Linked DNA regions of Pelodictyon luteolum DSM 273. The protein of the gene in region 1 binds, or shares a complex with, the protein of each later gene. Links are inferred from orthologs where the notes say so. Each region holds a gene or a part of one and is shown on either strand. Other genes may lie near its edges.

The links.
Region 2: the proteins of xseA (region 1) and xseB are in contact, whole or in part, in a cryo-EM structure (PDB 8TXR), measured with the Escherichia coli proteins. The link is inferred for Pelodictyon luteolum DSM 273 from one-to-one orthologs.

Annotation. Positions count from the first base shown.
Region 1 is NC_007512.1:341,529-356,339, forward strand. Bases 6,461-9,278 are described here. They hold xseA (exodeoxyribonuclease VII large subunit), read right to left. Parts: upstream 8,565-9,278; coding sequence 7,356-8,564; downstream 6,461-7,355. Other genes in these bases: PLUT_RS01750 (DUF167 domain-containing protein), read left to right, coding at 6,461-6,615; kdsB (3-deoxy-manno-octulosonate cytidylyltransferase), read left to right, coding at 6,612-7,367; PLUT_RS01765 (SPOR domain-containing protein), read left to right, coding at 8,728-9,278. Outside these bases: menD (2-succinyl-5-enolpyruvyl-6-hydroxy-3-cyclohexene-1-carboxylic-acid synthase), read right to left, coding at 1-1,116; PLUT_RS01715 (isochorismate synthase), read right to left, coding at 1,113-2,534; PLUT_RS01720 (tetratricopeptide repeat protein), read right to left, coding at 2,563-3,177; PLUT_RS01725 (heavy-metal-associated domain-containing protein), read left to right, coding at 3,309-3,563; PLUT_RS01730 (NYN domain-containing protein), read left to right, coding at 3,616-4,359; PLUT_RS01740 (citrate synthase), read left to right, coding at 4,622-5,965; Asp-tRNA(Asn)/Glu-tRNA(Gln) amidotransferase subunit GatC, read left to right, coding at 6,015-6,302; more of PLUT_RS01750, read left to right, coding at 6,310-6,460; more of PLUT_RS01765, read left to right, coding at 9,279-9,714; bchY (chlorophyllide a reductase subunit Y), read left to right, coding at 9,695-10,951; PLUT_RS01775 (ATP-binding protein), read left to right, coding at 10,948-13,017; PLUT_RS01780 (sigma-54-dependent transcriptional regulator), read left to right, coding at 13,050-14,408; PLUT_RS01785 (hypothetical protein), read left to right, coding at 14,614-14,811. UniProt on the Escherichia coli protein: Bidirectionally degrades single-stranded DNA into large acid-insoluble oligonucleotides, which are then degraded further into small acid-soluble oligonucleotides.
Region 2 is NC_007512.1:162,191-177,072, reverse strand. The notes cover bases 3,860-6,748. They hold xseB (exodeoxyribonuclease VII small subunit), read left to right. Parts: upstream 3,860-5,119; coding sequence 5,120-5,377; downstream 5,378-6,748. Other genes in these bases: gatB (Asp-tRNA(Asn)/Glu-tRNA(Gln) amidotransferase subunit GatB), read right to left, coding at 5,384-6,748; obgE (GTPase ObgE), read right to left, coding at 4,010-5,041; PLUT_RS00880 (N-acetyltransferase), read right to left, coding at 3,860-4,013. Outside these bases: PLUT_RS00905 (glycosyltransferase family protein), read right to left, coding at 1-501; PLUT_RS00900 (hypothetical protein), read right to left, coding at 501-1,235; PLUT_RS00895 (glycosyltransferase family 2 protein), read right to left, coding at 1,232-2,107; PLUT_RS00890 (glycosyltransferase), read right to left, coding at 2,104-3,228; PLUT_RS00885 (HPr family phosphocarrier protein), read right to left, coding at 3,253-3,519; more of PLUT_RS00880, read right to left, coding at 3,516-3,859; more of gatB, read right to left, coding at 6,749-6,811; PLUT_RS00860 (YSC84-related protein), read right to left, coding at 6,849-7,553; PLUT_RS00855 (Clp protease N-terminal domain-containing protein), read right to left, coding at 7,647-8,975; PLUT_RS00850 (hypothetical protein), read right to left, coding at 9,148-9,450; PLUT_RS00845 (hypothetical protein), read right to left, coding at 9,523-9,756; tRNA (adenosine(37)-N6)-threonylcarbamoyltransferase complex transferase subunit TsaD, read left to right, coding at 9,783-10,829; preprotein translocase subunit YajC, read left to right, coding at 10,931-11,287; carA (glutamine-hydrolyzing carbamoyl-phosphate synthase small subunit), read left to right, coding at 11,295-12,404; PLUT_RS00825 (pyridoxal-phosphate-dependent aminotransferase family protein), read left to right, coding at 12,410-13,552; PLUT_RS00820 (B12-binding domain-containing radical SAM protein), read left to right, coding at 13,593-14,882. UniProt on the Escherichia coli protein: Bidirectionally degrades single-stranded DNA into large acid-insoluble oligonucleotides, which are then degraded further into small acid-soluble oligonucleotides.

The DNA.
Region 1 (14,811 bases):
AAGCGCCCCGCTGCAGTGCAGGAAGAACCCTTCGGCTGGTTCCTTGATCGCTGAGGGTTCGCTCCTGCAGCCCATGAGGCCTTCGGCGGCAGTCTGGAGTGAGGACTCAAGAGAGAGGCTCACCGGGTGGTCGGGGGCGTAGCGTTCGGGATGCTCCCTGATGACTACATAATGCGCGGGCTTCCATGCTTTCAGGGCTGCCGATGGATGGCGGGCGATGAGCCGCCCTCCGAAATGCACGACAAGATCAGGACGGAACCGGCCGAGAAACGCCGGAGTGGCGAACGCCTGCTGCCATGCCAGTGTCCCCTCCGTGAGGCGGAGGCCCGAGGAGAGATCTGCGTAGAGCGGGATGCGGAGGTCATCGGCAAGAGATGCAACAGCACGGGCGTCATCTGGAGAGGGAATGCTTCCTGCAATGAGGAGCGGCCGGCGGGCCGTGGCCAGCAGTTCGCGGATGGTCGCCATGGCGCGCGCATCGGGACGGCGTTCAGGCTGAGCAGATGAAGTCCGGGGGCGGCCGTCGAGCTTCCATGCCTGGAGGGGCTCAAGCCAGGGGTCCTGGCCTTCAAGCGGTTCCGGGTCGAATGGTTCCCTGAATGGCTGGTTCAGGTGGACGGGGCCCCGGGGTGCGCCGAGGCTTTTAGCGACGGCGTGCTCAACGGTCGAAAGCAGCGACTGGAGAGGGATTTCCGTTGATGGCTGCGGCAGCTGCATGTGCCAGCGTGCGTAGCGGCCGAAGATGCCGTCCTGGCGGATGGTCTGGTTGGCTCCGCACTCCTGGAGGTCGAAAGGCCTGTCGGCGGAGATGACGATCATCGGCACGAAATCCGCCGAAGCCTCGACGACGGCGGGGAAGTAGTTGGCCACTGCGGTACCGGAGGTGCAGACGAGGACGGCAGGGCGGCCGGTCGCTCGGGCGTGGCCGAGGGCGAAAAAGCCTGCAGAGCGCTCGTCGGGGAACATTTTCCAGCTCGCACGGGGGTTCCTTGCAACGGCGGCGGTGAGCGGAGTGGAGCGTGAACCGGGCGAGATGCAGAACATTGAGGCATTCTGGCGGATGAGCTCCTCGACGAGGACGGCGCTCCAGATCGTTGTTGCTTGGCGGTTGTTCATGCCTTGTCCTCTGTGATGGCCAGCAGGTCTCCGATTTTCTGCTCGACCTCGTCCCATTCCAGTTCAGGGTCGGATCCGCGGACGAGCCCTGCGCCTGAGTACAGCGAGGCGGTCGTACCGTTGACAAGCGCCGAGCGGATGCCGACGGCGAACTCCGCCGCATCCCTCATGATCCACCCTACCGGCGCGGCATACCAGCCGCGGCTGAAGGGTTCGAGCTCCATGATGTGGCGCATGGCCTCCTCTTTCGGTACACCGCCGACGGCCGGCGTCGGGTGAAGGATAGAGAGCACTTCCCCGTCATCGGTGCATTCGGGTTTCAGGACGGCCGAGCAACGGGTGTAGAGGTGTGCAAGGCGGTTCAGCTGCAGTACCTGCACCTCATCCTCCATCTCGATCTGGCTGCATGCCGGGAGGAGCTCGTTGTAGATCATGTCTTTGACGAACCGGTGCTCCCTGATGTCTTTTTCTGAGCCGAGGAGAGCCCGTGATGCATGCTCATCGGTGAGGTCCGCGCCCTCTTTCGAGCAGGTGCCGGCAAGGGCCTCGGTAAGAAGCCGGGATCCGTCCCGACGGTAGAGGCGTTCGGGGGTGAAGCTCAGGAACGCACAGCCCTCTTCGGGTTCGAAATAGAACCGGTAGGTGGAGTTCTGGGGATAGGGGTGACGGAGAAGGAAGAGCATGGGGTTGCAGGCTGAAGCGAACTCCAGAGTGGTTTTGCGGGCGAGCATGATTTTCTCGGTGCTGCCGTCTTCGAATGTCGCAATGGCTTTGCCGCAGTTCCGTATCCATCCCTCCCGGTCTGGGCTGCATGAACGGCCGGTGACGGCCGGGAGGCGCTCCCCGTTGTCGCCGGCATCACTCGGGAGTGAAGCGATGAGGGTACGGGCATCCTCTATTCTGGCAAGGGTTTCATCGGGGGTGCCGGCAAGGATATGGCAGGTAAGGGTACAGGCTCCGTTTTCCATGGAGAGCTCAAGGAGCGGGAGGATGAAGGAGAACGCCGGAAAGTTTTTCCAGTCGTGGTCCTGCTGTTCAATGTTGTTGAAGGAGATCCCTCCGAAATACCTCGCAGCGCGGCTCTTTTGGGCCATCGATTCACCAAGGATCCTGAATGCGGAACTGTTCTGTTCCCTGCCGCTGTATGTAATGCGGTCGGCGACACCGATGCCGGCGGCGGCATAGTCCTGCTCACGGTTTCTCCAGAATATTCTGGGGCGGATGTTCTGGGCGGCGAGCCACTTGGCGGGGTCTGATGGCTGCAGCGGCTGACGGAACAGCATAAGCGTACCCGGCGGATGGAGGGGGTTGGCGCCATCTCTGCCATGCTGCTGGAGTGCTGTCTGGATGGCTTCGGCCGCCTGTGCTATCGGTAGGGGGGTCTCTGTGGGCGTGATGATGATATGGTGGTCACTCATAAGTATCAGTCGGCATTGTAGTGCCTGTTCACGGCTTTTGGCCGTCCGGCTTTCCCCCTTTCAGATGGCTTTGCAGAGAAACGGCAAGATAATTGTTTTTATCCAGAAGCCAGTCATAAATCTGACGGGCTTCAGCCATCCTGTCGAGGTGTGTGAAGCATACGGCAAGGTTGTAGTGGGCTTCGGTAAAGGAACGGCTGTTTGCAATCGCCGCCTCATAGGCCTCTGCAGCAAGCCTGTAGTCTTTCAGCTGCATGAGGGCGTTGCCGAGGTCGTAGTTGCGCAGCGAGTCCGATGGTGCGCGTTCCAGGTGCTTCCGGAACCAGTCGCGGGCTTCCGTGTAGCGTTCCTGATTGAAGCGGACCGCCCCGAGGGAGTGGTAGGCCGCGTCAAGCTCCGGATCGATTTTCAAGGCTCCGCTGTATGCCTCTGCCGCTTCGTCATAGCGCTTTGAGCGCGCGAATGCGTTTGCGAGGTTCATGAGGGCTCCGGTGTCATCCGGATGCTGCCACACTTCCTGCTGGAGCGAGCGGATGTCATCCTGCGGTTTGGTGCAGGATGAGAGGACGGGAAGCGCCAGCAGGCCGATGAAGATGAGGGCCCTCTTGAGCAGGGTGTGCGGCTGCAGCATGGATTGTTTCATGGGCTCCCTGGCGTGGTCGGAATGAGCCGGACCCCATTCTGGCTGTATCGTGAGGGGGAACGGTAAAGAGTAAAATATACACACACGGCCCATCTTCTGCCAAGGAAAGATTTCGTGATGGGCCGCCGTCATTGTACCTTACTGGTAAAGGCGAGAAACTCAGAGCATATGGAGGCAGCATGAAGCAGGACGTGAGGGTTGAGGGTATGACGTGCGGCGGTTGCGAGCGTTCGGTGAAGGAGGCGCTGATGGAACTTGAGGGCGTATTGTCCGCGGAGGCGTCCTTCCTGGAGAACGTGGTCCGGGTGGACTACGATCCCGATATGATCAGCATCCGGGCCATTATGTCGGTTATCGTCGAACTGGGGTTCAGGGTCGTGCCGTGAGACCCTTGCCAGAAGGTCAACAGGAACACATTTCACAGGGGGTACAAGTCCAATGGCAGAGGATAGATCGGACAGGCTGGCGGTGCTTATCGATGCCGACAACACCCAGCCCTCCATTATCGAAGGGCTTCTGGCTGAAATTGCCAAATTCGGTACATCAAACGTCAAGCGCATTTACGGAGACTGGACTTCGACGGCCCTGAAAGGCTGGAAAGAGGTGCTGCTTGAGTACTCGATCCAGCCCATCCAGCAGTTCGGCTACACGAAAGGCAAGAACTCGACCGACAGCGCCATGATCATCGATGCCATGGATCTGCTCTATACGGGGCGTTTCAACGGGTTCTGCATTGTCTCGAGCGACAGCGACTTCACCAAGCTTGCCGTCCGCATCAGGGAAGCCGGCCTGACGGTTTACGGCTTCGGCGAGCAGAAGACGCCGGGCCCCTTTGTTTCGGCATGCGACAAGTTCATATACACCGAGGTGCTTCGTGCAAAAACAAACGAGAACGAGCCGATAAAGCGTAGGTCGGCGGCCGACCTCAAGCAGGATACCCGCCTCGTCCGCCTTCTGCGCAATGCAGTCGAGGCATCATCGGATGAGGCTGGATGGGCCCATCTGGCGGCTACCGGCAGCAACATAGCCAAGCAGTCTCCGGAGTTCGACCCTCGTAACTACGGTTACGGCAAACTCGGAGAACTTATCGCCGCAACGAAACTGTTTGAGGTGGATGAACGCATCGGCGGGGACGGGCAGTCGAAATCGATCTATCTGAGAGACAGGCGGAAACGGAGCTGAGGGAGCCGCCCGGGCAAGAAATGAAAAAGGCCCCTCGGGTGGGGACCTTGTTTCCTTGCGGAGCTGACGGGGCTCGAACCCGCGACCTCCTGCGTGACAGGCAGGCGCTCTAACCAGACTGAGCTACAGCTCCGTGAAAGAGTTGTAAATGTAGGTAGCGGCCCCTTGAAATCCAAAAAGTATTTTCCTTTTTTTTCTGAGTATATTAACCGCCCGGGGACGGCCTCCTCCGGCTACTTTAAAGGATGTAACCAATCACGCAATGACCACTGTAAACTCTTCGGGCTCGCTGACAGTAACCGACAACCGTACGGGAAAAACCTATGACATCCCGGTGGAAAACGGTGCATTCAAGACAATGGATTTTCGTCAGATCAAGGTATCTGACGATGATTTCGGCCTCCTCGGTTACGACCCCGGGTTCCTGAATACCGCATCCTGCAAAAGCGCCATTACCTACATCGACGGCGATCGCGGCATCCTCCGCTACCGGGGGTACCCGATCGAGCAGCTGGCCCTGCACAGCACGTTCCTCGAGACGGCCTACCTGCTGATCAAAGGGGAGCTGCCTGACAAGGAGCGCCTGGCAGTATGGTCCTACAACATCCACCACCACACCATGACCCACGCCAACATCGTGAAGTTCATGGACGGGTTCCGCTACGACGCCCATCCGATGGGCATCATGGTCGGTACAGTGGGTGCGCTTTCCACATTCTACCCCGACGCCAAGGACATCATGAACGAGGACTCCCGCAAGCTTCAGGTGCGGCGCCTCATCGGCAAGATCCCGACGCTTGCTGCCATGAGTTTCCGCCACAGCATGGGTTTCCCCTATGTCCTGCCGGACAACGACTTGAGCTATCCCGGCAACTTCCTCTCCATGATGTTCAAGATGACGGAGCAAAACTACAGCCCGAACCCCGTGCTTGAGCGTGCGCTCGACGTGCTCTTCATCCTCCATGCCGATCATGAGCAGAACTGCTCGACCAATGCGGTGCGGGCCGTCGGCAGTTCCGGCGTTGATCCCTACACGGCAGTTGCCGCCGGGTGCGCCGCCCTGTACGGCCCCAAGCACGGCGGAGCCAACGAGGCGGTCATCCGTATGTTGATGGAGATCGGGTCCATTGAGAAGGTGCCTGAGTTCATCAAGTCGGTCAAGGCCGGTTCCGGACGGCTGATGGGATTCGGTCACCGGGTATACAAGAACTACGATCCCAGGGCGAAAATCATCAAGAAGATCGCTTTCGAAGTGTTCGAGGAGACCGGCCGCAGCCCGCTGCTCGACATTGCGCTCGAGCTTGAGCGGATCGCACTCGAGGATGACTACTTCATCTCACGCAAGCTCTATCCTAACGTGGATTTCTATTCCGGCCTGATATACAAGGCGATGGGCTTCCCGCTCGACATGTTCCCCGTTCTCTTCGCCATCGGCCGTATCCCCGGCTGGCTGTCGCAGTGGACCGAGCACGTCCAGGACAGCGACCAGAAGATCGCCAGGCCGCGTCAGCTTTATCTCGGAGAGGAAGCGCGCGACTGGATGCCGATCGAATCGCGTCCGAGAAACAGGATGGACGAAAAGAAGCTGGACATCTGCCGGCTGTAAGGCCGGCGGGAGTTTTTTTATTTAATACGAATCAGACGGGATCCTTACTATGTCGGTTACAAGAAAAGATGTCGATTACATCGCCGAACTTGCACGCCTCAGCTTCACTGATGAAGAGGCTTCCAGAATGACGGACGAGCTCAACAGCATCCTTCACTATGTCGAGAAGCTCGGCGAACTCGACACCGAAGGAGTGCTGCCGCTCAGCAACATCCATGACCAGAAGAATGTGCTCCGCGACGATGTGGAGCGCCCCTCCATTTCGAACGCCGAAGCCCTGCAGAACGCGCCCGACCGTCAGGACCGGTTCTTCAAGGTCCCGAAGGTGATCGGATAGGATTGCTGTGGTCGAGTTCCATGAAAAGAGGGGTAATGCGGTGTTCGGTGTGCGGGTGCAGCCCCGTTCCTCGAAGAGTGCTGTTTCGGGTCCATACGGCAACGCCCTGAAAGTTACCCTGAAAGCGGCCCCTGTCGATGACGCTGCCAACCGCGAGTGCTGCCGCCTGTTCTCGAAACTCTTCTCCATACCCGACAGCCGGGTATCGATCGTGTCAGGCGCTGCGTCCAGAACCAAAAGCGTCATGCTTGAAGGGCTCTCGGCAGAAGAGGCCCGAAGCATCCTTCGAAACTCCTCCATCCCCGGACTATGAACGCCGTCATCCTCATTCCCGCCCGCCTCGATTCCAGCCGCCTTCCCCGCAAAATGCTTGCCGACCTTGAGGGTGAACCGCTCATCGTGCGTACCTGGCGTCAGGCGCTCCGCTCAAACCTCGCCTCGCGCGTTGTCGTGGCTGCCGACAGCCCTGAAATCGCCGCCGTGCTCGAACCCCTCGGAGCTGAAGTGGTGCTGACCTCGCCAACGGCCTCCTGCGGCACCGAGCGCATCGCCGAGGCGGCCCGCAGCATTGAAGCCGATGTCTTCCTGAACCTCCAGGGTGATGAGCCGCTTATCAGTCCCGAGAACATCGATCTCGCCCTCCAGCCGTTTTTCGATGCTCCCGCCGGTTCGGCCCTCCCTGACTGCACGACGCTGGTCTTCCCGCTCGGTCCCGATGACCGGACCCAGATCGATGATCCTCATGTGGTGAAGGTGGTGATGGATGGCGAAGGAAATGCGCTGTACTTCTCCCGGAGCCCTATCCCTTATGTGCGCAACAGCTCCCCTTCCTTGAGGTTATACCGCCATGTGGGGCTGTATGCCTTCACGGCCGAAGTGCTTCAGCGCTTTGCCGCGATGCCGGTGTCGATGCTCGAGGAGGCCGAGTCGCTCGAGCAGCTGCGGCTGCTTGAAAGCGGGTTCCGCATCCGCTGCGTGAATACAGCCGTCGACAATCCCGGAGTGAATACCCCTGAAGACCTGGAGCTGGTGAGGAGCCTCCTTCGTCGCGCCTCAAGGGCGTGAGCGCAGCTTCCCGGTGAGGGAAGCCGGAATCGTGCCGTCGTGGAACCAGAGCTCCACGGCCTCGCTCTCCTTGAGCGAACGTCCGTCGGTCACCACGTTTCCCTCTTTCTGTACAAGGACATACCCGCGCTCGAGCGTTTTGCGGTAATCGAGCAGGTTGAGGTGAGAGAGGGCAGCCTGGTAACGCTGCAGGGTGTTGCGGTAGGTGCCCTGGAGGCTCCTTGCCATCCTGTCACGCATACCCTCCACCCGTTCTTCGAACTGCTGCAGCATGCTCAGCGGGCGGTTGAACGCGTAGCTGCCGCGGATGGAGTCGACCTCCCGTTCCGCTCCCTGAACCTTTCCCATGACAAGGCCTGACTGGGTGGCGGCATGCGCCGCGATGTGGCGAAGCAGTTCAAGGCTGTCGGGGACGGCAAGTTCGGCAGCAATCGAGGGAGTGCCGGCGCGCAGGTCGGCCACCATGTCGGCGATGGTGATGTCTGTCTCATGGCCGATGGCACTGATGATGGGTATGGCTGAGCGGTGGATCGCTTCAGCCACACTTTCCTCGTTGAATGCCTGCATGTCCTCCATGGATCCTCCGCCCCGGGCGATGATGATGACATCGGGCCGGTTCCGGCTCTCTCTGTTGAACCAGCTGATGGCTTCCCGGACCGATAGGGCGGCGTCGCGTCCCTGTACCTTCACCGGGTAGAGCCGGAGAGCTGCTGAAGGGAACCGTCGGGACAGCACGTTCTGCATGTCTTCGATGACGGCGCCGGTCGGCGAGGTGATGAGGCCGATGGTCTCCGGGAAACGGGGGGGCATCTTCTTGCTCTCTTCGCTGAACCACCCGAGTCCGGCGAGCTTCCTGAGGAGTGCAGCAAACGCCAGCTGCAGTGCGCCCTCTCCCTCCTCGGTGAGGGCTGAGCAGATGAGCTGGTAGCGGCCTGAGGGCGGGTACACCTCGAGCCTTCCTTCGGCAATGACGCAGATGCCGTCCTCTACCGTGGTCTTTATGCGGGCTGCGGTGTGTTTCCAGATGACGGCGGGAATCTGGGCCCCTTCGTCCTTGAGGGTGAGGTAGATGTGCCCCGAACTGTGCTTTTTGCAGTTGGAGACCTCCCCCTTGACGCTCACGGCGGGGAATATGGATTCAAGTTCGCCTTTGATCCGTTTTGTCAGTTCGCTGACTGAAAGTGTCTTCTCCGCCATTGCTTCCCCGGGGTGGATGGGTTCAGAATATCGCTGTACAGGATAAGTAAGGAAAAAAATCCTCATCGGGCGCGGTCTTTTCCTGCCAGCCCTGCCGCCCGGGGAATTTTTTTACGGGTATGTGTTATATTGGTTTCATTTACGGTAATCTCCCCATTTTTCTATGGCTGCAAGTGACTGCATAGAGCGCCTCTCCGGCCTTCTCGCGCTTGACGAGGGCGCAGCCGGAAGCCTCCTGGCCCGTTTTTCCCGGGCGATGTCGGCCGAGCTTCTGGAGCGTGGCTCGGTAGCCGTCAGGGGACTCGGCTCCTTCAGGATCAGCTACTCACCTCCGCTGAGAGAGTCAGCTGAGAGCGGATGGGTCTACACCGCACCGTCGAACGCCGTCGTCCATGGCCGTCGGACCGGCCGCGACCAGACCCGGTACCTGCTACGGACCCGTCTGCAGATGGACGAGGGTGACTTGAAGCGGACGTCGAGAGCGCTCTATAAGGCTTTCTCGGGGGCGCTTGGACGCAACGGCGCACTGATCCTTCCGGGGTTCGGCCGCTTTAGGGAAGATGCCTCCGGGCACAGTGTATTCCGTCTTGAGCCCGGCCTTCATGAACTCATCAACAGCGACTATCAGGATCTGGCGTCCATCGGGATGGACGCTCCCTTGCGCCGGAGACGTTTTGCTTCCGTTGCCGGTGCCGCCGCTCTCGCCCTGGTATGTTTTGCGGCGGGGTTCCTCACTGTCCGCTCCGGCGTGGTGACGGACCTGGCTCATCTGCTGACGGGCGTGTTCCGGTCGGAGGAGCTGCCGCAGCCGATACCCCTGCCGCCGCCTCCGGCTCCGGCTCTTTCTTCTGGCAGCGTTGCGGAGAATGTGCTGCTTGAGGAGGGGGAGTTCACCATTGTGCTGGCAACCTTCACGCGTCGCCCGACCGCCATACGGGAGCAGGCCCGGTTTGATTCGGCGGGCATCACGGCGGTTGTGTGGCCGGCACGCCAGGATGGCCGTGATTACTGGCGTCTCCGGACCGGCCGCTACCGGTTAAGGAGTGAAGCGCTCGAAGCCATGCACGGCATGCCGCAGCGGATTGCCGGGGGAGCATATATACAAAAGGTCATTAAACGGGTTGTCTCCAATGGAGAAAAAGAACTGTAAGGCACTGCATCCGCAGTCGATGTGCCCCGCGTTCGGCGGGCTCAGGGTCCTGACGAGGATCGATGGTTCCCAGGTCTGCCTTGCTGCTGACCAGGGGTGTTTGTACGGACTGACCTTCGTGTCGCAGTTTTATGCGGCCCGCAAGTCCATTATTTCCCCCGGGCTGATGAATGCAGAGATTTCCGGCGGTACGATGATCGACGACCTGCGCCGTACGGTCGAAGAGATCGCTCTGGATCCATCGGTCCGGCTGATCCCTGTGGTCAGTACCTGCGTTGCCGAAACGGCCGGCATCGCCGAGGAACTGCTTCCGCGCCGGGCGGGCAACGCAGAGGTGGTGCTCGTGCGCCTGCCGGCGTTCCAGATCCGTACCCATCCGGAGGCGAAGGATGTGGCGGTTGCAACCCTGCTTGAGCGGTTCGGTGATTTCACGGCTCCGAAGAAACAGCGTTCCGTCGCTCTCATCGGTGAGATTTTTCCGCTTGACGCCATGACGGTCGGCAGCATACTTCAGAAAATCGGTGTCAGTTCCGTCGTTACCCTTCCGGGCACGGCGCTCGAGGATTACCGGGAGGCTGGACGGGCAGAGGTTGTGGCCGTGCTCCATCCGTTTTATGAAAAAACGGCGGACCTCATCCGTTCGAATGGCGGAAAGATCGTCGAGGGCAACCCGATCGGAGCCAATGCTACGGCGGGTTGGATCACCCGCATCGGTCGTGCCCTTGGTCTCGAGTCCGAAGCCGTGGCTGCCGTTGCACAGGAGGAGGCTGCGAAGGTACGCGACGTGATGGGCCGCTTCAACACGCTTGATGGACGGGTCATCGTTGCCGGATACGAAGGAAACGAGCTTCCGGTCGTGCGTCTGCTGCTTGAGGCAGGGCTCGAAGTGCCCTACGCATCGACATCAATCGCCAAAACCCCGCTCTGTATGGAGGACGACCGGGTGATCTCGATGCTCGGAACCGAAATCAGGTACCGGAAGTTTCTTGAGGACGACATGCAGGCGGTGGAGGAATACGCTCCCGATCTCGTCATCGGCACCACCTCGCTCGACAGCTTTGCCAAGGAGCGGGGAATCCCGGCCATCTATTATACCAACAATATATCCGCACGCCCGCTCTTTTTCGCGGCCGGGGCCGCAACGGTGCTCGGCATGGTGGCCGGCCTGCTCCAGCGCAAAGACGCCTGGCAGACCATGCGGGAATACTTCGAGGGGACCCGTCAGGGGCTTTTATGAGCCGGATTAAGCAGTTCCGGCAACGACTGTTCCTCCTCCATCCGGCATCCCTCGGGGGTATTTTTTTTCTTCTCTTCATCGTCTTTCTCACCTCTACCCTGTTCGAATACCGATACCGCCGGCTTGAGATCGAGCACATGATGGAAGAGGAGGCCTCGCTTCTTATCCATGCACTGACGGTCGGCGCCGAAAACGCCGTTGAGGGCTACAACGGGAACCGTACGATTTTGACCGGAAGCCTCCTTGGACGGCTCCGGCTGCTCGACCGGCTCGACCGCCAGAAACCGCTGACCTCCCGTGCCCTTAAGGATATTGCCGGAAGGGGCGGTATGTACCGGATCAACGTGTTCGACCGCACTGGCCGGCGCATTGCCTGGAATGTTCCGCCAGACCATGCACCCTCGCTTCACCACCGGGATCCGAAGCGGGAGCTGGAGCCGATTCTGTCCGGCAGGGTTGACTCTCTCGTGCTTGGCATCAGGCAGAGTGTCTCGGACCGGGGCCCCCGGCTCATCGCTGCAGTCGCCAGAAGCCGGGGTGGTGCCATTGTCGGCAATGTCGATGCTTCAGAGCTGCTTGAGCTCCGCCGAAGTATCGGCGCGGGGAGCCTGATACGGAAAATAGGCGCCGGCGAGGCGGGCATCGACTACATCATCTGGCAGGATACCACGGCAATCCTTGCGGCGACCCCGAACGTATCGGGCGCTGACCCGCTGCTTGCCGATCCGGTGCTTGCGGCTGCCTTGAGGGCGAGGAAGCCGACGACGCGCATGACCGAATTCGACGGCAGGCCTGTGTTTGAGGTCGTCAACCCGTTCTATTACCGCGGAGCCAATGTGGGCCTGCTTCGCGTCGGCCTCAGAACCGACCATTTCAACGCGGCCTTCGCCAAGCTCCGCAACCGGTTTTTCATGATGCTCGGCCTTCTCTTTTTCGGGGGACTCGCCCTGTTCAATCTGGTGATTACCAGGCGCGACAGGGCCCTTGCCGCCGGGGCCTATCAGAGGGTAAGCACTTTTTCCTCATCGATGCTTACAAGCATGGCCGATGCGGTGCTGTCGGTCAACGGCGCCGGCGCCCTCACCCTCTTGAATGCCGCAGGTGAACGACTGTTCGGGGTTCGGGCGGATGATGTTCTTGGCAGGTCTGCCGCATCGCTCTCGTTGGAGCTTGCGTCGCTTTTTGCTGAGGCGGCTTCGGGTGAGTTCTCTGTGATGAAGCGGGAGTTCCGCTGCCGGGCCGGAGGGCGGGAGCATGTGCTCGAGGGAAGCTTCAGCAGGATCTCGGAGGGCCAGGGGGGTGCTGAGGACTGGCAGGGGACCGTTGTCGTGCTACGTGACCTCACGGAACACCATGCCATGCAGGAACGACTTGAGCGGCAGGGGAAGCTTACGGCGATGGGTGAACTGGCTTCAGGGGTTGCCCATGAGATCCGCAACCCGCTGAACGCGATCGGTCTCATCGCCCAGCGGCTTGACATCGAGTTTACCCCGAAGGAAGACGAAGCAGAGTTCCGGCACCTTCTCCGGACGGTTGTCTCCGAGGTGCACCGCCTCAACGCCATCATCCAGCGATTCCTTCGCTTCGCACGACCGCCGGCGCTCGAGGTGGTTCCGACAGATCTGGCTGCATTCGCCGCAGATTACCGTGCAGTGCTTGAGGGTGAGGCCTCGGACAAGGGGGTTGCCTTCAGCCTCTCCGGCGCGCCGGGAACGGTTGCCCTGATCGATAGGGACCAGATGCAGCAGGTACTGCTCAACATCGTCCGCAACGCCGTGGAAGCTACATCCCGGGGAGGTGCTGTGTCGGTTTCGGTGTCGGCCGATGCAGGATCGGCTGTCATCGAGGTGGCCGATACCGGAAAAGGAACAACGCCGGATGAGCGTCATCGGATGTTCAACCTCTACTTTACAACGAAGGATGACGGAACCGGCATGGGGCTGAGCATCGCAAGCCAGATCGTGCAGTCCCACGGAGGGACGATCGAGGTGAATGACCGCCCGGGGGGCGGAACCGTATTCAGGATCCTCGTTCCGCAGGCCCCGCCCTCGGGCGGGGATTCCTGAATAAGCTACCCTTAACGCATAGAGAGAACAGCATGGGACATACGATTCTTGTCGTTGAAGACGAAAGGGTGCAGCTTGAAAGCATTGCAGGGTTTCTTCTCAAGCAGGGCTACCGGGTCATGACTGCCGACCGACCGGCAGGGGCGCTTGTCATTGCAGGTGAAGAGGCGGTGGACTTGGTGCTGAGTGATTTCAGAATGCCGGGGATGAGCGGCGTGGAGCTGCTCGCCGGGCTGAAGCAGCTCAATCCCGACATCGACGTCATCATCATGACTGCATTCGGCAGCGTCGAATCAGCAACAGAGGCGATGAAACTCGGCGCAATCGACTACATCACCAAGCCTGTCGACCTGCATCGCCTGATTGTCATGATCCGCAACACGCTCGAGCGGCGGCAGCTTGCCAGTGAGAACCGCCAGCTCCGTCGTGAACTGGCCGGCCGGACGGGGATGGCGGGCGTTGTCTCGCAGTCGGCTGCAATGAACAGGGTGATGAGCATTGCCTCGAGGGCAGCATCAAGCAGCGCTGCTGTCCTCATAACCGGCGAGACGGGAACCGGCAAGGAGCTGGTCGCCCGGGCTCTCCACTACGGCGGAGACCGGAGGGAGGGGCCGTTCATTGCCGTCAACTGCGCCGCACTGCCTGAATCACTTCTTGAAAGCGAGCTGTTCGGTCATGAAAAGGGCGCCTTCAGCGGCGCTGACCGTCAGCGGAAAGGCAGGTTCGAGGCTGCTGCGGGCGGGACTCTTTTCATCGATGAGGTCGGCGATATCCCCCAGTCGCTGCAGGTGAAGCTTCTGCGTGTGCTGCAGGAGAAGACCTACGAACGGGTCGGCAGCTCACAGTCACTCAAGGCGGATGTGCGCATCGTGGCTGCCACCAACCGGGACCTCGAGGCGATGGTTGCCGATGGAGGATTCCGCAGCGACCTGTTCTACCGCCTGAATGTGGTCCCTATCCGGATTCCGCCGCTCAGGGAACGGCGTGAAGACATCGGTCCGCTCGTAGACGCCTTTCTTTCGCGCTTTTCGACCGAAAACGGCAAGCCATTATGCGGGTTGTCCCGCGAGGCGCTGGACCTGCTTATGAAATACCCGTGGCCCGGCAACGTCCGTGAACTTGAAAATGTCATCCAGCAGGCGGTCGTGCTCTCCCGCGGCGACACCATATACATGGAAGAGTTGCCGCTGCGGGTTCATGAACCGAAAGCTGATATCGCCTCTGCTGCCGACGGCGGCTTTACCCGGCGGGTCGAGGCGTTCGAACGTGCGCTCATCCGTGAGGCCCTGAGGGATGCCGGCGAAGTGCAGACCCGGGCAGCCGAACTGCTCGGCATCAGCGAGCGGCACCTGCGCTACAAACTGAAGAAGTACGGCATGAAGCCCGGCTGACTCAGTTTCTGTTTCGACCATGTGGTCGAACGGGCGACGGCATGGTCGCTGAGGGCGGGGGTGCAGGGCAGGCACGGTTGGCTGGGTCACCTTATACTGCGGGCCTTTGCTGGCGTTTGGCAGTGTTGGCACGGATATTGACTGATGATGGGTGCAGAGGGAGGATTCCTTCTCCCTGCACGTCAATCATAAAACATATGCTCCCATGAAAAAAATCATCCGTTTCGCGCTCGCCGCCCTTGCTCTTGCGGCATTTCTTCCCTCAGGCAGCCTGCAGGCAAAGCAGTGGTTCGGAGAGAATCCCCTGAAGCAGGTGCTTGGAATCGGTTTCACCGATGCCGACCTTGACGGCTATAACGACAACGCTCCCGATGCCGACGGCGACGGCATCCCGAACGGGCAG
Region 2 (14,882 bases), 180 kb from region 1 along the record:
GTCAAGCCAGCGTTTGAGCTCCGGATTCAGCCAGGAAGGAGTCCCGGGAAAGGCGAGATGGTCGTCGTTGGCATCGTAGAATCGAAGGCTGCTCTGGAGACGAGAGGCAGGACCCGCCGCGTAGAGGTTGCTCAGTCCGATGATGCGCCGGCGACCGCCGAACCCCAGAAAGGATATCCAGAAACGCATCAGCAGCAGGCCGGGAAGGCCTGCAAGCATGCGAATGGCAGATACATCGAGCAGCCGGCCGATCTGAAACGGGACCCGTTTGAGAAATGGAACACAGATAACCCACACCCGGCCCCGTCGAACCGGCAGCCAGTGGTTCCGGCGGCCGAGTGTAAATGGCTCGATGAAGAGGATTTTCCAGTGTTCAGGGAACCGGGCAAGAAGCCGCTGCTTCCGGGTAGAAAGAAAATCCCACTGCACCTCGGAAAACCACACCAGGCGCCTCAAGGCTTCCGGCTTCCGCTCCACTCCTGACTGCGGCTGCTGATCCATCACACGCCACCCCCCCGGACTGCGGCTGCTGATTCCCACTGGACTTCGGCTGTTGTTTCTCTCTGGACTTCGGCTGTTGTTTCTCTCTGGACTTCGGCTGTTGTTTCTCTCTGGACTTCGGCTGTTGTTTCTCTCTGGACTTCGGCTGTTGTTTCTCTCTGGACTTCGGCTGTTGATAATTCATACACCTGCACCCGTTCAAAAAAGAAGCGCAGGAGCGGCTTGAAGCCACTGAGGTAGAAGAGCGGGCGGCGGATACGGAATTCCGCACTCCGCTCCACCCTGAAGCCGGACCGCCCAAACAGGGCGAGTGCGGCTGTGCGGCTCATTTCATGAAAATGCTCGGGACTCCTTAGCAGCTCCGGCTGACGAAGCGGCATGGAAACGAACAGGCGCGCCGCGGAACCCGCCATCACCTTTTTCACCTCAAGCAGTGCGTGCAGAGGGTTGAACAGGTGCTCCAGCACCTCAAATGCGGTCACCACCCCGTAGCAGCCAGAAAGCGATCCTTCGTCAAGGTCCACCCTGCTCGAGTCGAATGTAAAGCCGAACAGCGCTTCGGCGAGCTCAGTCATCGGGGTCCGGTCACCCAGATCGAGCCCGGAAGGATGGAGCCCGGCAGGAACCCGCCACTTCTCAAGAAACCGCACACTCTTCTCCCACCGCACCCGGTGGGCTTCTTCAGCAAGATATCGTCCGTCAATACTGGTTCTGAACATCCTTGCAGCACTCATACCGCCCCCCCTTCTTCCCTGCATCGTGTTGAATGAAGAACCTCGGTCACGCTGAGCGCTGCCATGGAAGCAGCCCCCCGGACAAGACGAAATGGTTCCAGAAGCAGGAACATCAGCATACCCATCCACGAACCATGCTTCCGGAGCAGGCGCAGGATCCCCTTCGATCGAAGCCAAAGCTTCCTGAGGGGGCGCCCTCTATAGGAGGCCGATACCCGGTGCAGGACCACTGAAGAGGGTTCGTACTCGATGCTGAGGCCGAGTTGCCGGACACGGAGTGAGAGATCGACATCTTCGGCGTACATGCCGAACCCTTCGTCGAAGCCGCCGACAGCCCTAAAATCCCGTGTGCGCATGGCAAAGCAGCAGCCCGTTGCATAACCGGTATGGCCGGGCCGGCTGTAACCGGGGCCGTCATTCCGCCGGATCCCCGTGTGTTGCACAAGACCGCAACCCAGATTGACCTCGCCGCCGGCATACCAGATGGTGCCCGGCCTGTCGGCGTAGAGGATCTTCGGAACCGCCATCCCCGCCGTCGGATCTTCGGAGAGCACCAGCAGGAGCGCCATTGCAAACGACGGGTCCACCAGTGTGTCGTTGTTCAGAAAGATCATCGTCCTGGCACCAAGCTCCTCCGCACGGCGGAACCCCGCATTGCACCCGGCACCGTAACCGATGTTCAATGGCAGTTCCAGGACCTCCGTCCCCGGGCAGGCACTGCGGATCCGCGCGGCTGATCCGTCATCGGAGCCGTTGTCGACGACCAGCACCATGCAGGCAGACGAGCGAACCGGCTCGAGCGAACGCAGGCATCTGATGGTATCGTCAGCGCCGTTCCAGTTGACCACCACGATGCAGGCAGGACTGTTCATCGGCCGTCCTCGGCTGCAGCTCTGAGAAAAACCGCCACTGCATCGGCGAACTCCGCCCATGAGATGGTCCAGCTTCCTGCCAGAATCCGCTGCCCGCCGCCGGGAGCGTCAAGAAACGCTTTGATCGCACGGGCTATTCCTGCTGCGGAACACTCGTCGGCAACGACGCCTCCCGACCCGGGAGGAACGGCTTCGGGCAGCGATCCTGCAGGAGTGACGATAAGCGGCAGACCGCATCCGCGGGCAAGCCCCGCAACGCCCGACTGCGTTGCACTCCGGTAGGGAAGCACCAAGGCATCAGCCGCCGCGAAATACAGCACGCTCCTCTCCGGCTGGACGTACCCGGGATGCAGTGTGACCCGATCCTCGATGCCCAGTCTCGAAACCATCGCCCGGTATGGCTCCAGCGGTTCATAGAACTCTCCGGCAACAACCAGGTGGAGGTCGGTGCATGCATGGAGAAGTGCGAGCGATTCAAGCAGCAGGTCGAGCCCCTTGTAACGGCGGACGTAGCCGAAAAACAGGAGCAGATGACCGTCCGGCTTGAGCCCCAGAGCCCGGCGCGCTTCCTCTGGCGGAGGAAGTTCTGCTGCCGGAAGGTAGTCGGGATGGCTAAGCAGCAGGCGAGGCATGGAGGGCAGGTACGCTGCCACATCCCGGTCGACGGTCGGTGACAGGGTAATGACCCGGTCAGCCGAACGCTTGAGGATGCGCCGCATCAGTGGCTCGAAGAAAAAAGATTCGTGGGAGGAAAGATTATGGAGGAGAAGCACGGTCCTGAGACCTGTCAGTCGGCGGAGCACGAAACAGAGCGGCGCGAGAAAGCCCGCCCAGTAGGCAATCAGCACAACGTCGGGACGAAGGCGTCGGAGCATGATGGCAGTCCTGACCCATGTAAGCGGATTGTAAAGGACAAGGAGGGCATCCTGCGGGAAGCTGGTCGCGGAGGGAGCTGCGGCACGGCCGCGGAGAATGAATCGTGGATAGAGGGAACGGAACCCGATGTGGAGCGGCTTGTGGCCCGCGGCGCTGAGTGCCTGGGAGAGTTCAGCGGTGAAACGGGAAATGCCCCCCTTCAGCGGAGGAAAGGGGCTGACGAGGGCGATCTGCAGCTGCTTCAATGAACCTCCCCGGAGACACGTTGGCTACTGTTCCCCAAACCCCTGTTCGAAAAACTCGACAAGCTGGCGGGCGGCTTCATCGGCATCTTCGCCGGCAAGCTTAAGGGTAAGCTTGGTCCCCTTCGGAGCGGCCAGGCTCATGACGCCGATGATCGACTTGGCGTTGATTTCAACGCCCTGCATCTCGATGAAAAAATCAGCCTTGAAGCGTGATGCAAGCTTGACGACCGCGGCAGCAGGTCTGGTATGCAGCCCCGCCCTGTTTTTTACTATGACTTCATGGACAATCACTGCAGGCTACTGTTTGTTGTTGACGGAACCAGTGTTTTCATCATGGCGATTTCGTCGCACGCCATCAGCTTCGGGCAGTGGGTGCAGTCACGCCATATCTTCTGCGGAAAATACTCTTTTTCAACCTCACTATACCCGAGACGGAGAAAAAACTGACGGCTGAGGGTCAGAACGAACACTTCAGGCACTCCTTCATCCCGAAGAATGGATTCAGCTTTTTCAACAAGCTGGCGGCCGGTTCCCTTCAGCTTCCAGCGGCTGAGCACGGCAAGCGAGCGAATCTCGGCCAGCGTCGGCGTATAGAAGGCAATGGCGCAGCACCCTATGACCTCGCCGCCGTACTCGGCAACAAAAAAGTTGCGGATATTCTCAATGATGTTCTCCAGAGGGCGCTCAAGCATAATGCCCTCGCCGGCATACTCCTTCGTCAGCGCGGCAATTGCCGAGGCGTCATCAAGCGTGGCGCTGCGGACCGTGATTTCAGCCTGCGTCATGGCGTACCGCCGTCTCCTTCCCCCTCCGGGTCCGATGATTCCTCGGGCCGGTCACGCATCGAAACTTCACGCCAGAGTTCGTCCTTGAGCTCCTTCAGCCCCATTCCGGCAACGCTTGAAATCGCAAGAACATGAACCTCGTCACCGGGCGCGGGAAGGGTGAAATCTTCGGGTGCGATATCCATCTTTGTGACCACAAGAATCCTTGGCTTTTCGTCAAGGCCGCGACCGAACTTCTCCAGTTCGCCGACCAGTGTCTGGTACTCGGCCTCAACATCTTCTGCATCAGCCGATACCAGAACGGCAAGAATCTTGGTTCTTTCAATATGGCGGAGAAACTGCAGTCCCAGCCCCCTGCCCTCTGCCGCGCCCTCGATGATGCCGGGAATGTCAGCCATCACAAATGACTTGTACTCCTCGTAGCGGACGATGCCGAGGTTCGGCACGAGCGTCGTGAACGGGTAGTCGGCAATCTTCGGACGGGCGGCGCTGAGCACCGATATAAGAGTGGACTTGCCTGCATTGGGAAAACCGACAAGACCCACATCGGCCATCAGTTTCAACTCCATGTCAAGCTGCAGCTCCTCACCCTTCCAGCCCGGCTCGGAACGTCGGGGAGCCTGATTGGTGGATGTTGCAAAATGCTGGTTCCCCCGTCCTCCGTGACCGCCGCGGGCAATCATCACCTCTTCTCCATCCCCGGTCATGTCAGCCAGTAACTCCTGGGTTGCGGCGTTGCGCACCAGCGTACCGCACGGCACGTCAATGTAGATGTCGGCCCCTTTCCGGCCTGATTTTCGGGAGCCCTGCCCATGGGATCCGCGGGGGGCGAGATACTTCTTCCTGTACTTGAAATCCAGAAGCGTCGTCAAGTGGCTGTTCGTCCGCAGCCAGACGTTTCCGCCGTTTCCGCCGTCGCCGCCGTCGGGACCGCCCTTCGGCACGAACTTCTCGCGGCGGAAGCTTACACAGCCCCTACCACCCTCGCCGGCCTGAACAAATATGGATGCGCTATCAACAAACTTCAACGATACACCTACCTTTTTGAAATACTCTTGCTCTTTACCTATTATGAGTGGAACTTCAATTCAGAACACCGCCGCCATATGGCCGAAACCTCAGCAAAAAAAACATCGATCGAGTCCCTCATAAGCCGCCTCGAAGAGATCACCCGCACCATGGAAACCCCCGATACCGGGCTGGAGCGCTCGATTGCCCTCTATGAAGAGGGAATCGCGATTGCAGAACAGTGCAAAAAGAGACTGCAGCAAGCGCGGGCCAAAATCGAAGTCATCAACCCCGACACGGCGCCGTCCCGTCCTGAAGCCGGTCAACCAAAAGGGCTGTTCGACTTGGAACCCTGAACCGGTCTACCCCTCCAGCTTCCGTTGCAGGACCTCATTGACCACTTTCGGGTTCGCCTTGCCTTTCATACGCGCCATGCACTGGCCCACGAAAAAGCCGAACAGCTTCACTTTGCCCTCGCGGTAGCCCGCCAGCTGGTCAGGGTTTGCCGCAAGGATTTCATCGACCACCCGTTCGATCTCGCCGGTGTCCGAAACCTGCGCGAGTCCTTCACGCTGAACAATTTCCTCCGCCGACGCCTCCGACTGCTGCATCAGCTCGAATACCTGTTTGGCAATCGTATTGCTGATTGCGCCTGAGCCGATGAGCTTGATGAGCCCGCCGAGCCGGGAGGGCGCAACAGAGAAAGCGGTGATGTCGAGATACTTTTCCTTCAGGGTCCGCATCACTTCTCCCATGACCCAGTTCGAGGATACTTTTCCGTCCCCGGCAACCTCGACGACCGCCTCAAAATAGTCGGCCATCTCTCGCTCGACAGTCAGGACAGCGGCATCATAAACCGGAATGCCGTACTGCTCCACGAATCGGGAGGCACGGGCTTCAGGGAACTCCGGCAGCTCAAGGCGTATACGCCTGAGCATCTCATCGTCCACCAGCACCGGCACGAGATCCGGATCGGGGAAGTAACGATAGTCATGTGCAAACTCCTTGCCGCGCATCGAACGGGTCTCGCCCTTATCGGCATCCCAGAGCCGGGTCTCCTGTACGATGGTGCCTCCCTCCTCCAGAATTCCCCGATGGCGTTCAGCCTCGAATTCGATGGCCTTCTCGACGTTCTTGAAGGAGTTCATGTTCTTGATCTCGGTGCGGGTACCGTACTCCTCATCCCCGACCGGCCGGAGGGAGACGTTGGCATCGCAGCGCAGGCTGCCCTCCTCCATATTGCCGTCGGAAATGCCGAGGTACTTTACGATCTGGCGCAGCTTCTGCAGGTAGGTCGAAGCCTCCTTTGCAGTCCGGATATCGGGGTAGCTGACGATCTCCAGCAGGGGCACCCCGCAACGGTTGACGTCGATGTAGGTGTCGTCGCCGATATCATGGATGGACTTCCCCGCATCCTCTTCGATGTGTATCCTTATCAGCCGAATCAGCTTCTCACCCTCTCCGGCGTCGACCATCAGGTGCCCCTCGATACAGATGGGCTCCTCGAACTGGGAGATCTGATATCCCTTCGGGAGATCGGGATAGAAATAGTTTTTGCGGGCCAGGACAGAATGGGGGGCGATGGCGCAACCGGTTGCAAGGCCGAGCTTCACAGCATCCTCCACCACACGGCGGTTGAGTACCGGCAGCGCCCCGGGAAGGGCAAGGCAGACCGGACAGACGTTGCTGTTGGCCGGCTTGCCGAACTGTGCCGAGCAACTGCAGAAAGCCTTGCTTGCGGTATTGAGCTGACAGTGAACCTCCAGGCCCACGACTAATTCATACTTCATGATACGCTTGACATTCGGGCTTTTCAGCCCGATGTTGTTAATATTGGGATGCGCCCTGATCTGCCTTCTCAAGCGGCGTGTCGTCATAGGGACGCGACTCCTCATAAGGCTTTGCCACTGAGGACGACGCCGCACCGGGATAAGGCTGGAGCGGAGTGACATCCTGCTGGGCGGGAGCAGGGACTGCTGCAGGGGCAGCGGACTGCTGCAGGGGGTCATAGGAGAATTTCTGCCCGCCTACGGTGGCATCGGCCATGACGCCGGCTTTGGGGAGAACGAAGAGAGCTACGCCGTCCGAGTAATCCGCATTCGTCGCAATGCCCGAAGTCACAACCACGGCCGTCATCTGGGCGTTGATCTCGAAATTGCCCTGTTTGAAATCCTCGAGGGCTTTCCGGTCCTTGAAGAAGATGACCTCCGTGAAGGACTGCCCGCCGAACTGCGGACCCACATTCAGCTGCGTGATGGTGGAACGGCCAACCAGCCGACCATACTCATAGACATAACCACGGCCATGGCCGCCGCCGAACAGGAACAGGCCGCCCTTGTATACATCAGGGAATACCGCATAGCCATAGGCTTTGGAAAAAAATCTTTCCAGCGAAGGATCATGTTTTTTCAGGTAGGCGACAGCGCTCCGCCCCTTCTCTGCCTCATCAGGGTCCCAACCCGCATGTGCCGCTCCGCCAACCGTTCCGAGCAGGAACAGGGCAAGAAGGGCCATCTTCATCATTTTCATCATATCTGTTGATTTTTTTTGTGTTGCAATAAAACCAAACGGCCTCAAACATACAATAACGATACAACCTCTAATATACGATTTCCCTGCAACAAATTAACGGGCGCTGCCAGCCTCAAGTTCGCGCTTCAGGGCCTCCCGCTCGATTTCCAGGCGGCGGATCTCCCGGTTGAGCCGATCGAGCTCTTCCGGGCTGCTGTCGATTTCCAGCCGGAGGCGCGAGGAGGCCTCGTCGATGAGATCGATTGCCTTGTCCGGCAGGAACCGGTCGGAAATGTAGCGGTTCGAAAGTTCCGCGGCCGCCACGATTGCTGCATCCTTGATGCGCACCCCGTGGTGGATTTCGTACTTCTCCTTGAGGCCGCGAAGGATTGAGACCGTATCCTCGACGCTCGGCTGGTCGACCACCACCGTCTGGAACCGCCGTTCGAGGGCAGCATCCTTCTCAATGTGCTTCCTGTACTCATCGAGCGTCGTGGCACCGATGCAGCGAAGTTCTCCGCGGGCGAGGGCGGGTTTCAGGATGTTGGCCGCGTCCATCGAGCCTTCCGCAGACCCGGCTCCCACCAGAAGGTGTATCTCGTCGATGAAGAGGATGACCTCGCCGTCGGCAGCCTGCACTTCGCGCACCACGGCCTTCAGGCGGTCTTCAAACTCACCGCGGAACTTCGCTCCGGCGACCAGCTGGGCGATGTCGAGCGCGGCAATCTGCTTGCTTTTCAGGTTTTCCGGCACGTCGCCAGCCACGATCCGCTGGGCGATACCCTCAACGATGGCCGTCTTGCCCACACCGGGCTCACCGATCAGCACAGGGTTGTTCTTCGTCCGGCGGCTGAGAATCTGCAGCACCCTGCGGATCTCCTCATCGCGCCCGATCACCGGATCGAGCTTGCCTTTCCGGGCCTGGTCGTTCAGGTTCCGTGAATACTTCTTCAGTGAATTGTATGTCTCCTCGGCACTCTGGCTCGTAACCCGCTGGGTGCCACGGATGGAGGCCAGCACCTTGAGGATGGCATCGCGAGTGACGCCGGCATCCGTCAGCAGACGAGAGGCCGTCGCTCCGGTTTCGCTCATCGCGATGAGAAGGTGCTCCGAGCTGATGTACTCGTCCTTCAGCCCCTCGGCCTCTTTCAGGGCGGCGTCAAACACTTTTCCGAGGTTCTGCGACATGTACTGGCCCGATGCCGAGGCGCCGGTGACTTTCGCCATCCGCTCAAGTTCGCGGTCAAGCGCGGCGGCAAGGGTTTCAGGTGATACTTCCAGCTTCTGGGCTATCTGGACGGCAATACCCTGCCGGTCGTCAAGCATGGCCAGAAGCAGATGCTCCGGTTCAACCTGCTGGTGCTGGCGGCTGGATGCCGATGAAGCAGCCGCTTGAAGGGCCTCCTGGGCCTTGATGGTGAATCTGTTAGGATCAAACTGCATGGTTCTTCAAGATTTATGGTTCATGTAGCCTCATCTTGTATAACAATGTAAACGCAATAAAAGTTATCCCTGCAACCGGTCGTACGGGAGGGCAAAAAAATAGCCGCGGGGCCATAATGGATCCGCGGCTGGAATGACGCGCACTATTCCCCGCAGATGCGGGTGCTGTTGCTCAGGACCGCGGCGCAGCCTGTTCGGCAGGAGGCTTCGGCCAGTTCTTGACTACCGCACCGGCCACGACCCGAAGGATTTCGCTGCCGGTCGAGAGCAGCTCGGAACCCTTTTCAACAATGCGGCTCTGGGTCTCAACCTGATCCTTGAAGAAATCAACGCTCGCAGGGTCGTAATCTCCCCCGGATACATATTCGTCGATCACCCGCTCAGCCTCGCTGTAGGGAAGGCTCAACACCTTTACGCCGAGCTTTGCCCGTTCGATGGGATCAAGAATCTTCTTTGCGCTGTTCTGCTGTTCCATGGCTGGTACGGTTTATGGTCTCTGGGAGTCTACCTTAAAAAAGAAAATGTAACATTTTTTACGACCGCAGCCTCATCGGGGCCGGTAGAGGTGCCGGAATCCGAAGAGCAGGAGGGCGACGCCGAGGAGAAGCGCCGGCCATGTGTAGATGCCGGGGATATAAAACAGGCCGTTGAGGAAACCTACTTCCGGAGACAGAAGCAGAATAAGATCCGCACCCGCAAGAATGAGCAGAACATTGAGGATACCGATCTTCACCCGGGGTTTGCCATTGCTATTGCCGCCCTGTTTGTTAGCTTTCTGCATATCACTTGAAAAAAAATTAGCCCTGGATGATAATACTCGGCCTGGAAACCAGCTGTGACGAAACCTCTGGCGCAGTCCTTGTCGATGGGGAGGTACGCTCTAACGTCGTCAGTTCGCAACTCTGCCACAAAGGGTTCGGCGGCGTCGTTCCCGAACTGGCCTCAAGGGAGCATGAACGGCTCATCGTTCCGATCACCGAAGCCGCCCTCGCCGAAGCAAATATAACAAAAAAGGATATCGATGTCATAGCCGCCACCGCCGGACCGGGACTCATCGGTGCTGTGATGGTGGGACTCTCTTTCGCCCAGTCGATGGCCTGGGCACTCGGCGTGCCGTTCGTGGCGGTCAACCATGTCGAAGCCCATATGTTCTCTCCGTTCATCGACCAAGAGACTGCCGGCGGAGGTCCAATAGGGCCGTTCATCTCGCTCACGGTATCGGGTGGACATACGCTGCTGGCCATCGTCCGGGAGGATCTCACCTACCGGATCATCGGCCGCACCCTCGACGATGCGGCCGGAGAAGCCTTTGACAAGACCGGCAAGATGCTCGGACTCCCCTATCCGGCAGGACCGGCCATCGACCGGCTCGCCAAAGAGGGCGATGCCGGCTTCCACCGGTTCCCGCGGGCGCTCACAAGTCAGTCGCAGACCAGCAGAAGCTACCGCGACAACTTCGACTTCAGCTTTTCCGGTCTGAAAACATCCGTCCTCACCTGGCTCAGGAGCCAGAAAGAGGAGTTCATCCACGAGCACCGGGCAGACATTGCGGCATCCATCCAGGATGCAATCGTCGGCGTGCTCGTCGAAAAAGCGGTCGGAGCAGCACGCCGCCACAACATCGGGGCCATCGCCGTTGCCGGCGGCGTGAGCGCCAACTCGGAACTCCGACGAGCCATGGATGCGGCCTGCCGGAAGCACGGCATTGCGCTCTTCATCCCTTCAGCGACCTACTCGACAGACAACGCCGCCATGATTGCGACGCTCGCCGGACTGAAACTCTCCCGTGGGCTCCAGCCCCTCTGCCGGTACGACACGGCACCCTTTGCATCGTTCAGTGCGGCAGGGAACTAATCCGTGATTGAAATAGTTCGGCAAATGCATTACATTTCAGACCAATTCAACCGACTACTGAAGCTTACTGCCTTTTCATAATACTACAGAATAACGCTCCCATGCACGACCTCATCCAGACCATACTCCTCTTCGCTCCTCCCACGCAGGGAGGCCCGGCACCAAACCCGCTTGTCCAGCTCGTTCCGCTCGTCCTCATCTTCGTCGTTTTCTACTTCTTCATGATCCGGCCGCAGCAGAAAAAGCAGAAAGACCGTGAGAAAGTGCTGGAGAGCCTCAAGCGCGGCGACAGGGTTGTAACCATCGGCGGCATCCATGGAACCGTAGCAGGCATCGACACTGAGAAAAAAACTGTCCTCGTGCAGGTCTCCGAGAACACGAAAATCAAGTTCGACCGTTCGGCGGTGGCCAACATCGAGAAACAGGAATCTGGCGACAAACTTACGACCGGAGAATAACAGGCACATGCAGTCAACACCAGCAGTATTGGTATTGGAAAACGGGTCCGTCTACAGAGGGACTGCGTTCGGCCAAGCAGGCGAAGCTGCCGGCGAGGTAGTGTTCAATACGTCGCACACCGGCTACCAGGAAATCCTCACCGACCCCTCCTATGCGGGCCAGATGGTCGTCATGACCTACCCCCTCATCGGCAACTACGGCATCACTCCCGATGACAACGAATCATCAAGGGTTTGGGCTCGGGCATTCATCGTCCGCGAAGTCTCGAACGTCTACAGCAACTTCGAAGCATCCACGAGCCTCGACGACACCCTGAAGAAGGCGGGAGTGATCGGACTGTCGGGCATAGACACCCGCAAACTGGTCCGTGAGATCAGGGAAAAGGGCGCCATGCGGGGTGTAATCTCGACCATTGATACCGACGAAGCCAGCCTGAAGGACAAGGCCCTTGCGATCCCTGAAATGACCGGGCTGGATCTGGTGAAAACCGTCACCACGGACAAGAACTACACGCTAGAAACACCCGGAGCCCGCTTTCATGTAGCTGCCTTTGACTACGGCATCAAGACGAACATCCTGCGTCTGCTCCAGAACGCTGGATGCCGGGTGACGGTCCTCAAGGCCGGAACCACGGCAGATGAGGTGATTGCGCTCAATCCAGACGGCGTCTTCCTCTCGAACGGGCCCGGCGACCCGGCCGCGGTGGACTATGCCATCGACACAATCCGCACGCTGGCCGAATACAGCCGGACAACCCGGCCGCTCCCGATCTTCGGCATCTGCCTCGGGCACCAGCTTCTCGCCCTGGCGCTCGGAGCGGACACATACAAGCTCAAGTTCGGACATCACGGAAGCAACCATCCGGTGAAGAACATGGCCTCGAAGCGCATCGAGATCACTTCGCAGAACCACGGGTTCGCCGTCGGCATGGACTCGCTCCCGGAATCGGTCGAGATGACACATCTCAACCTTTATGACCAGACCATCGAGGGCATCCGGCACTCAGAGCTCCCCTGCTTTTCGGTGCAGTACCACCCCGAAGCCGCACCGGGCCCGCACGACTCACATTACCTCTTCGACGAGTTCACCGCCATGATGGAGAGGGCGAAAAACTGACCGGAATGAAAAAAAGACTCTTCACCCCCGGGCCGACCCCGGTGCCTGAAAACGTCATGCTCAGCATGGCAGCCCCCATAATCCACCACAGGAATCCGGAGTTCATGGAGATCCTCCAGCGGGTCCATGAAAACCTCAAGTACCTGTTCCAGACGACCCAGCCGGTCGTGGTACTCAGCTGCTCGGGAACTGGCGGCATGGAATCCGCCATTTCCAGCATCTTCAGGGAAGGCGACAAGGTCATCGCCATCAACGCAGGCAAGTTCGGGGAACGTTGGGGAGAGCTCGTACGGCTCTACACCGGCGGCTGCATCGAGGAAACCGTACCATGGGGCCGGGCAATCGAACCCGGCCGGCTGAAGGAGCTCCTCAGAGAGCACCCCGATGCAAAAGGCGTCTGCCTCACCCACTCGGAAACATCCACCGGCACCGCAGCAGACATCCGGGCGCTCAGCGCCGTCATCCGCGAAGAGTCGGACGCGCTCGTGCTCGTCGATGGCATCACCGCAATCGGCGCCCATGAGTTCCATTTCGATGACTGGGGCATCGACATCTGCATCACCGGATCACAGAAGGGACTGATGATGCCTCCCGGTCTGGCGCTCATAGCCGTCTCGGAACGGGCACAGGACGTCATCAATGCAGCGGAAGACTCGGCGAAAAACTTCTATCTGAGCCTCGCCAAAGCCCTCAAGGCGCACTCCGGTGACGATACCCCGTTCACGCCCGCCGTATCGCTGGTAATCGGCCTCGACGAAGCACTCAAGATGATACGCCAGGAGGGCATCGAAACCACATGGGCACGGCACGAAAGCCTTGCGGCGGCATGCAGGGCCGGTTGCACGGCACTCGGCATGGAGCTCTTCAGCACTTCGCCATCGTTCGCCGTTACGCCGGTATGGCTCCCTGAAGGGGTTGAGTGGAACGCTTTCAACAAGGCTCTCAAGTACAGCAATGGCATCACTGTGGCCGCCGGTCAGGATGACTACAAAGGAAAGATCTTCCGCATCTCCCACCTCGGATACTACGATGAACTCGATATGCTCACTATCGTCGGAGCCATGGAGCGGGCGCTGAAGGAAATCGGCTACTGCTTCCCGGTCGGTGCAGGCGTAACGGCCGTCCAACAGGCATTCCTCGGCCGCTGAGGGTGCAGTATCGGGCAAAGAAGCCCGGTCTTATTACCCCATGGGTACACTGAAAAAGGTACTGCTCGTATTCATTCCCACCCGGAGCGGCGTTGACGGAGCCCGCTCCATCTACGCAGAGCGGGAGCAGAGCCTGCCTGCCAGAATGCTCGCCCGACCGCTCCGCACGCTGATAAGGAAAAGTCCCTTCTCCATCCCCCCGCTTTCACTGATGATCCTTGCATCCATACGGGTTGAGGGCGTCGAACAGACTATCTGCGACCTTCGCTTGGAGCTGTTTCCCGACCATGTGGAATGGGACCTCATCGGCATAAGCGTGCAGACGGGCACAGCATCGGAAGCGTTCGAACTGGCCGACAGGCTAAGGAGCCAAGGCACTCTGGTGGCGCTCGGAGGACCTCATGTCACTATGTTTCCTGAGGCATCGGCCCGGCACGCCGACCTCATCGTCGAGGGAGAAGCCGATGACCTCTGGCGGCGGGTGCTGACCGATCTGCGGCAGGGGACGCTCGGGAAAACGTATCGACAGGAAGAACGCCCCGATCTTTCCCTGCCGAGGCCGGTCTTCAAGGAACACCTCGATGCCGGCCGCTACTTCACGACCAACCTCATCCAGACCAGCAGGGGGTGCCCCCACAACTGCGACTTCTGCAATGTGCATGTGCTTAACGGCCACAGGCTCCGCCAACGCCCTATCGAGGAGATCGTCGGGGAGGTTGCACGCTTCAGAGAACATGACGGGAGAATATTCTTCTTCGTCGACGACTCCATCAATGCCGATCCCGATTACGCCGAAGAACTTTTCAGGCGCCTCACCACGCTCCGGATCACCTGGTTCGGCCAGGCCACGACAGCACTCGGCATGCAGCAGAGCCTGCTCGAAACCTTCGCCCGTTCAGGTTGCAGCGCCCTCCTTGTCGGCATTGAAAGCGTAGAGCCTGCAAGCAGGAAGGCACACCATAAGAACCAGAGCCGGAGCGATGAACTGGTACAGTCCGTCAGAAACATCCGCAGCGCCGGCATCAGCCTTTACGGGAGTTTCATCTACGGCCTGGACGGCGACACGCTGGAAACACCGGCGGCGATCCTTGACTTCATCAACCAGACGGAACTTGACGTACCGGGCATCAACATCCTCCGTCCGACACCCGGCACCCAGCTCTTCCTTCGCCTCAGGGAAGAAGGGCGCCTCCTCTTCGATCCCGATGACCCGGCGGCCTTCCGCTACACCTTCGGCCAGGAGATGCTCTATCGACCCAAACAGATACCGCTCGACCGATTCATTGAAAGCTACGGGGAGCTCACGAGCAGGATATTCACCGTACCGGCA